Coraliomargarita algicola: one gene and its partner. The protein of the gene in region 2 interacts with the protein of the main gene of each other region in a pairwise test. Links are inferred from orthologs where the notes say so. Each region holds a gene or a part of one and is shown on either strand. Other genes may lie near its edges. The genes, in order: SH580_RS04345 and SH580_RS20155.

Region 1 (3,150 bases), 3.8 Mb from region 2 along the record:
CGGAGCTTCTGGCCACCCGCAATTTACCCGTGGCTCAGATCGGTGACTACTGTGTGATCGATGGCTCGGGAGCCTATGCCTCGGCAATGACACCCAAGCACTACAATTCGTATCCCGAAGCTGCGGAAGTGATGCTCGATCAGGAGGGCACGGCAAAGTTAATCCGTCGCCGGCAGAAGTTAGAAGATATTTGGGCCAACGAAGTGTAGAACGTCGAACGTCCAACTTTGAACGTCCAATGTTGAATAAAGCGAGGTTAAGGAGTTGGACTCAATGTGCGTGCATTCAACATTCGAAGTTGGGAGTTCAACGTTCGACGTTCATTCCGTTCCTATGTTCTTCTTCGAATAGTAGTTCATCGCTGTCTTCGGGGCGATTGGCGTGTAGTTCGTCCGGTAAGCAGAAGTAGTAGCTCATTAGCCACAGGCTCCAGGATATCCGGTAGAGTAGCAGCGGCAGCAGTAGTGCTGCGATGCCAGCTGCTATCATTGCTGGCATAAAAGGTATCCAGCCTGCAAAGCCTGCAAGTAAAAGTGGCGCTACTGCGCCGAAGACTGCGATCCCGTAATTGATACAAAGCGGGCCTAGGTAATAGCCATCACCGCGTTCTAAAGTCATTCCGCAATAGGGGCAACGGTGATGGATTTTCAGAAACGAGCGAAAGAGCTTGGATTGTCCGCAGTTGGGACACTGGCATCGCAGGCCGCGGCGTACGATGTCGCTGTGGCTGACTTTGGGAAGAGGGGCGAGTGTGTGATCAATCATCTAGAAAATAGCGGGCAAAATTCGCGGCGACTTGCTCGGCGAGCGTTTCCACGGTCAGTCCGCGCAGCTCGGCGACGCGTTGATAGCCATGTTGCAAAAACTCGCCATAGCTGACAGTGTTTTGGATTGTGTCGGGTGCATCGCTTTCAATCAAGAGTCGATCGGAGGGCACCGCTCGAACGGCTGCGGGCGCTTTCTTTGCTTTTGGATGAAGTTGACCTGCGTGAAATGAGAAATAGGCGCCGAGTGCAGTAAATGAGCGCACCTGCTCGGCCGAGCCACTGTAAGCATGAAGGTGGATGCCGCGCTTCGGCGCTGACTGTGTTTTCAATATGCGGAGTAATGGATCGCTTGCTTTGAGACAGTGGATCGAAACGGGCATATTACGTTGTGCGGCTTGCTGCAATTGCCAGCAAAAGGCCGCTTGCTGCCGTTCGAGCTGGTGGCCGTCGATCCATTGATCGAGGCCGATTTCGCCCACCGCTTTGGCTTCGGCGATCTGTTGTAGAAAGCTTGCCTGCCAATCGTCGGGGGCGTCATTCACTTGCCACGGATGTAGGCCAATTGCGGGAATAATTTGTGACTTTTGATTCGCGAGCTTCAGTATTTGTGCCCAATCTTCAGGACAGGTTCCATTGAGGACGACCGGATTGTGGAGGGATGCCTGTGGATGGCAATGTGCGTCGTAGAGTTGCATGGGAGTGATCGCTTCTTAGCCAGTGACGCTTTTTACGGTGCTCCTCCGTCGGGGCCTCACAAGTGAAGACCCGACGAATTACGATTCAGCCAGGCAGGACTGCGCGAATCGTTGAATGGACTCCACGATTCGGCTGAGACCGTTGCGGCGGTTGGGGGAGAGGTGTTGTGTGATACCGACGTCGCCCAAAAAGTCGGCATCTGTTTGAACGATTTCCTCTGGTTTGGCGTCGCTATAAAAGTCGCACAGTAGGCTGGCGATTCCTTTCACGATGGCCGAGTCGGACTCGGACTGGAAATTGCAAAGGCCATCCTGGTAGGCCGGCACGACCCAAAGCTGTGACATGCAGCCTTCGATCTTAAAGCTGTCGATCCGTAGATCCTCGGGCAGCCCCTCAGCCTTTTTGCCGCGATCGACGATGTAGCCGAGGCGCTCATAGGCATCAGGAATAAGTGTGATCTCTTCGACCAGTGCGTTCTTCTTTTCTTCTAAAGTCATAGGAGAATTAAGCATTATGAGTGATGAATTAAGAAGTCAAAAAAATGCATGGGTTTCTTTTAAGCTAAGTTCGCCGTCAACATTAGCTTGGCTTAATCAGAGTCGAAATTTTTCAGACCGACTTGTCAGATCTTTAGCAAGGTTTCACCCGTCTGGTTTTGTTTTTTACCGTCTCTCCATCGAGCCAATTCCCATCGATCAGGTGGTAGATCGGCACCTCAGGAATACCAGTTTCACCGCGATGTATCATCTCGACCAGAATATCGACGGCTTTAGCTCCGATGAGTGCGGGGTTTTCCCAGATTCCGGAGAATTGTCGTTGATCATCCGGAACCGTTAAGAGGGTAAACCCCAGATCCTCGGGGATGGCGATCCCGTCTTGATGTAGCCAATCGTATACCTCGGGATGAATGGTCACCACGACTTCGGGGCGGTGCTGCGCATACCATTTTAGAAAGCCTTCTTTCTCCATTTGCTGAGGTAGGTGCAGGGGCACTTGTTGTTTAGCGGGGAAATGTTGTTGCTTCCTCCAGAAGGCCGCTGACCAGTGGTAATCCGCCCGTCCATCACTTTCAGAAGAGAGAGCGAGGCCGATCCGCTGGTAGCCGAATCCTGTGAGTTTTCGTAATAGTTTTTCCATCGCACGAAACTGATGGAGCGTGACCACATGCAACTGTGGTGAACACAAAGTATAGCCAAAGGTAACTGCTGAAAATTTAGTGAATGTGAAGTCGATCGACATGTTGGGCGCAGGCTGCGGGGCCAATAGAATGCCGTTCACACCACGTGCCAGTAGCACGCGCTCGATGTTTTTCATATTCACTCCCTGGGCTTGAAGTGCGTGGTCTTCCAAGTGATACCCGAGCTCCTGCGCGCGGCGAAGTGCCCCCGTATGGTATTGGACAAAGGCAGGGGATCGTTTCCAAGACTCACCCGCCGCGTCATTGGATAGCCAGGCCAAGGCGGCTTTGACCGGAGTGGGCTTGTTACGATGACGATAGGCAGACAGTCCGGTGAGATAAGGGTCCGGCACATAGCCCAGCTTTTTTGCCATCTTACTGACTTTCTTGCGGGTCGCTTCCGGTATGCTGGCATCGCCCCTTAGGGCTAGGGATACCGCTGCCTGCGTGAGTCCCAGCTTTTGAGCGATGCTTTTCTGAGTGATTTTATGCTGTGGCATGTTTTGGAGG
Region 2 (3,288 bases):
TTCAGCTCGGCATGGGAGAGCGCAATCAACGAAGCGGAAGCTGAAATCAAACAAGAAGAATCCGGCATCGTTGGCTGGATTCGCAAACCTTTCATGTTTCGTCGGGCAGGATCGACCGAATTACTGGGAAATACTGAAAAAGTTGCAGATTAAGCGACTGCCATCTGTCAGTTCAAGCAGACTTAGCCGCAACGCAGCGTGTGTAAAGTCACCTCCGAGGGACAATTAATCCGAGCCGGTAGACCACTGGCCCCCGTGCCACGGCTGGTATATCCCTGAAGCGTACCTTCGGTCCAGGCCCCAGCGAGCAAATGACGCGGCGAACTGCCGTCATGCATCAGAATATGCCCTCCAGGCATACAGATTTGGCCACCATGCGTGTGACCGGCCATAAGAAAATCAATGCCATGCTCGGCCGCGAGGGCGTGAGTTTGCGGAGAGTGCGATAGTAATACTTTAGTCGCCTGCACGGGCACGCCTCTGAGCGCGCGCTCGAAGCTGTGCGTTTTATAAAAATTAGGATCGTCGATACCGATCAAATATAGCTCCGCATCACCTCGTCGGAGCACGACGTTTTCATTCAATAGAAAGCGTATGCCCGCTGCCTCCATCGCAGGAACTTTCGCCAAACTATCGTGATTGCCTAAGATCGCATATTTAGGCGCCTTGACATCGGAAACGATCTCAATCGTCGCCGCTGTCGCACCTGAATGATCCCCAAAATACAGGTTCGGAAGTCACCAGTCATGACCAGGCAATCATAGGCCAAAGGAGCGATCACTTGCTTCAGCTTCGCAGGAAAATCGGCATGTAAATCCGCATGCAAATCGGTGAGCTGAAGTATCGTATAGCCATCGAACTCAGGCGGAAGCTTGGCGAGATGCACCTCGCGGCGCACAACTTGAATATCAAAATAGTTACGAACAGCTCGGTTCCAAAAGCCGCTCATCTTCAAGCAGAAACGTATCACCGCATACGTATTAAACTTGTGCTCGAAACGAAAAATGCCCTTGCCCTGCCCCTCTCCCCGGCGTTCACGCATGTGTTTTTCCGCAGCCATACGCGCCGAAAACTCAGCCTCCCCTAGACGAGCGGCATACGATTTAAGTTCTTCATGAGAGGACATAGCAAACGATACGATTAATTATCCGAAGAAACGCTGCATTTTGGTGACAGCTGAGACTAAACGATCAACATCTTCAAAGTTATTGTAAAACGAAAAAGAGGCCCGGGCCGTAGCTGGCACGCCATAACGCTTCAACAGTGGTTGCGTGCAATGGTGCCCGGCTCTGACCGCAACGCCATCGGCGTCCAGGAAAGTCCCGATATCGTGCGGATGGATCTCATTAATCACAAACGAAAGAATAGAGGCCTTTTGCTGCGCGGTTCCTATAATACGCAAACCATCCACAGCGGAAAGCTTTTCAGTGGCATCGATCAGCAAGGCCTGCTCATGCGCAAGTGCTCCCGCACGATCGATGCGATTGACATAATCGATCGCTGCCGCGAGACCGATGACTCCTTCGATGTGAGGCGTGCCGGCCTCAAATTTACCAGGAATCCCCTTATAAGTCGTGCCATCGAAGTCCACCCGCTCAATCATATCGCCCCCGCTTTGATAAGGCGGAAAGCGCTCTAACCATTCACGCTTCCCCCAGAGGACGCCGACTCCCGTGGGACCAAAGACTTTATGCCCTGAAAAGACAAAAAAGTCGCAGCCCAGCTCAGCCACGTCCACCGGCATATGCGGCACCGATTGGCAGCCATCCAGCAGCACGGGCACTCCGCGCGCGTGCGCTTCTTGAATCAAAGCCTTCGCGGGATTGATAGTGCCCAAGGCATTGGAAACATGCACCATTGCGACCAGTTTAGTGCGCTCGCTAAGCAAGTCCGTGAACGCTTCCAAATCGAGCTCTCCGGTATCGTTCACCGGCACTACCTTGAGTATGGCGCCGGTCTTTTCGGCAGCGATTTGCCATGGCACAATATTGGCGTGATGCTCCATGTGGGTGATGAGAATCTCATCTCCCTCCGAAAGTTGAGTCTCTATAAAACCATGCGCCACTAGATTGATGCCCTCGGTCGCTCCGCGTACAAAAATAATTTCGTCGGGATCTGGCGCAGCAATAAACTGAGCCACCTTCGCGCGTGCAGATTCGTAAGCATCGGTCGCCTTCTCACTAAGATAGTGGACCCCTCGGTGAATATTGGAATTCTCCGCTCGGTAGTAGCGATCGATCGCCTCAATCACAGAGGCAGGCTTTTGCGAAGTGGCTCCGTTGTCCAAATAAGTCAAAGGCTTGCCCCGAACCTCAGAAAAGAGAATTGGAAAATCCGCGCGCACGCGGGTGTAATCAAATGTTGATGCAGTCATCACGCAAAGAACTGTCGCTTGTCGCGAAAGAATCTCAACTGAAAAGGTAAAAGAAGTCACAGCCTGCAATCCGGATACACCAAAATAATAAGACCAGCTCAGATAGAGTTGGCGTTTTTAGACGAATCCGCATGACTTATACGATGATCAACCGCAATGGAGGAAAGATACTGGCTATGCTAGTGGGGCTCACAGCCCTACTAGTCGCAGCGATACTAGGCCTTTCATTTTATCTCTCTAGTTCCAGTATTCATAGCCTGCTCACTGAGAATCATGAATTAAATAAGGCACTCACCAACCTAAGCCAAGAGGAGCAGATCGGCTTTGCCACTGTGATTTCACAGGAAACAAATGCCCTGGGGCAGCTGACCACGGTGCTGAAGTTTGTCCAAACTGCTGCTGGCAACCCCAAAGAGATCGTCGATGAGCACATTTATACAATCCAGGGCAATGTGGTGCATTTCGACGCCCTGATCGTGAAATTTAGCGATGCCAATGTGCGCGCTGGCAAAGAGCGAGCGCTCTACCTTTGGCGGCGTATCTACGGAGAGCAAACCGCACCCGATCAAGGCGAGCCCATCCAGATACCTGGCAACGCGCCCGAGCGCTATCATGCGATCAGCAGATCGTTGAAAGTGAAAGATCGCACAGTGTTTTGGGAGGCCATTTGGAGCCTCGCCAACGATCCCGAGCGCCTCAGCCAATATGGCATCACCGCGGTCTTCGGCAATGCGATCTACACACGCATGGAAACAGGCAAAGTTTACCTATTTAAGATCGGAGCGACTGGCCAGATCTACCCAGAAGTCGTCGACTTCGGAGGCGCATCAACAGAATAGAAAACATAAATTTTATCGCGGACGTTCCACAAAGCCGGCCTTACGATAGGCTTTACCCAGCACCTTGTAGGCGCG

What was found.
Region 1: the proteins of SH580_RS20155 (region 2) and SH580_RS04345 interact in binary tests that used the Escherichia coli proteins (3 or more experiments, as listed by UniProt). The link is inferred for Coraliomargarita algicola from one-to-one orthologs.

Annotation. Positions count from the first base shown.
Region 1 is NZ_CP138858.1:1,133,686-1,136,835, reverse strand. What follows is about bases 259-3,082. They hold SH580_RS04345 (SufE family protein), read right to left. Parts: upstream 1,976-3,082; coding sequence 1,541-1,975; downstream 259-1,540. Other genes in these bases: SH580_RS04340 (LacI family DNA-binding transcriptional regulator), read right to left, coding at 2,094-3,082; SH580_RS04350 (TatD family hydrolase), read right to left, coding at 758-1,462; SH580_RS04355 (DUF983 domain-containing protein), read right to left, coding at 307-765. Also shown: SH580_RS04360 (diaminopimelate decarboxylase), read left to right, coding at 1-209; more of SH580_RS04340, read right to left, coding at 3,083-3,140. UniProt on the Escherichia coli protein: Participates in cysteine desulfuration mediated by SufS. Cysteine desulfuration mobilizes sulfur from L-cysteine to yield L-alanine and constitutes an essential step in sulfur metabolism for biosynthesis of a variety of sulfur-containing biomolecules.
Region 2 is NZ_CP138858.1:4,917,995-4,921,282, reverse strand. The notes cover bases 260-3,221. They hold SH580_RS20155 (aminotransferase class V-fold PLP-dependent enzyme), read right to left. Parts: upstream 2,375-3,221; coding sequence 1,145-2,374; downstream 260-1,144. Other genes in these bases: SH580_RS20150 (hypothetical protein), read left to right, coding at 2,506-3,213; SH580_RS20160 (hypothetical protein), read right to left, coding at 644-1,126; SH580_RS20165 (metallophosphoesterase), read right to left, coding at 260-650. Outside these bases: SH580_RS20170 (hypothetical protein), read left to right, coding at 1-153; more of SH580_RS20165, read right to left, coding at 183-259; trpS (tryptophan--tRNA ligase), read right to left, coding at 3,226-3,288. UniProt on the Escherichia coli protein: Cysteine desulfurases mobilize the sulfur from L-cysteine to yield L-alanine, an essential step in sulfur metabolism for biosynthesis of a variety of sulfur-containing biomolecules.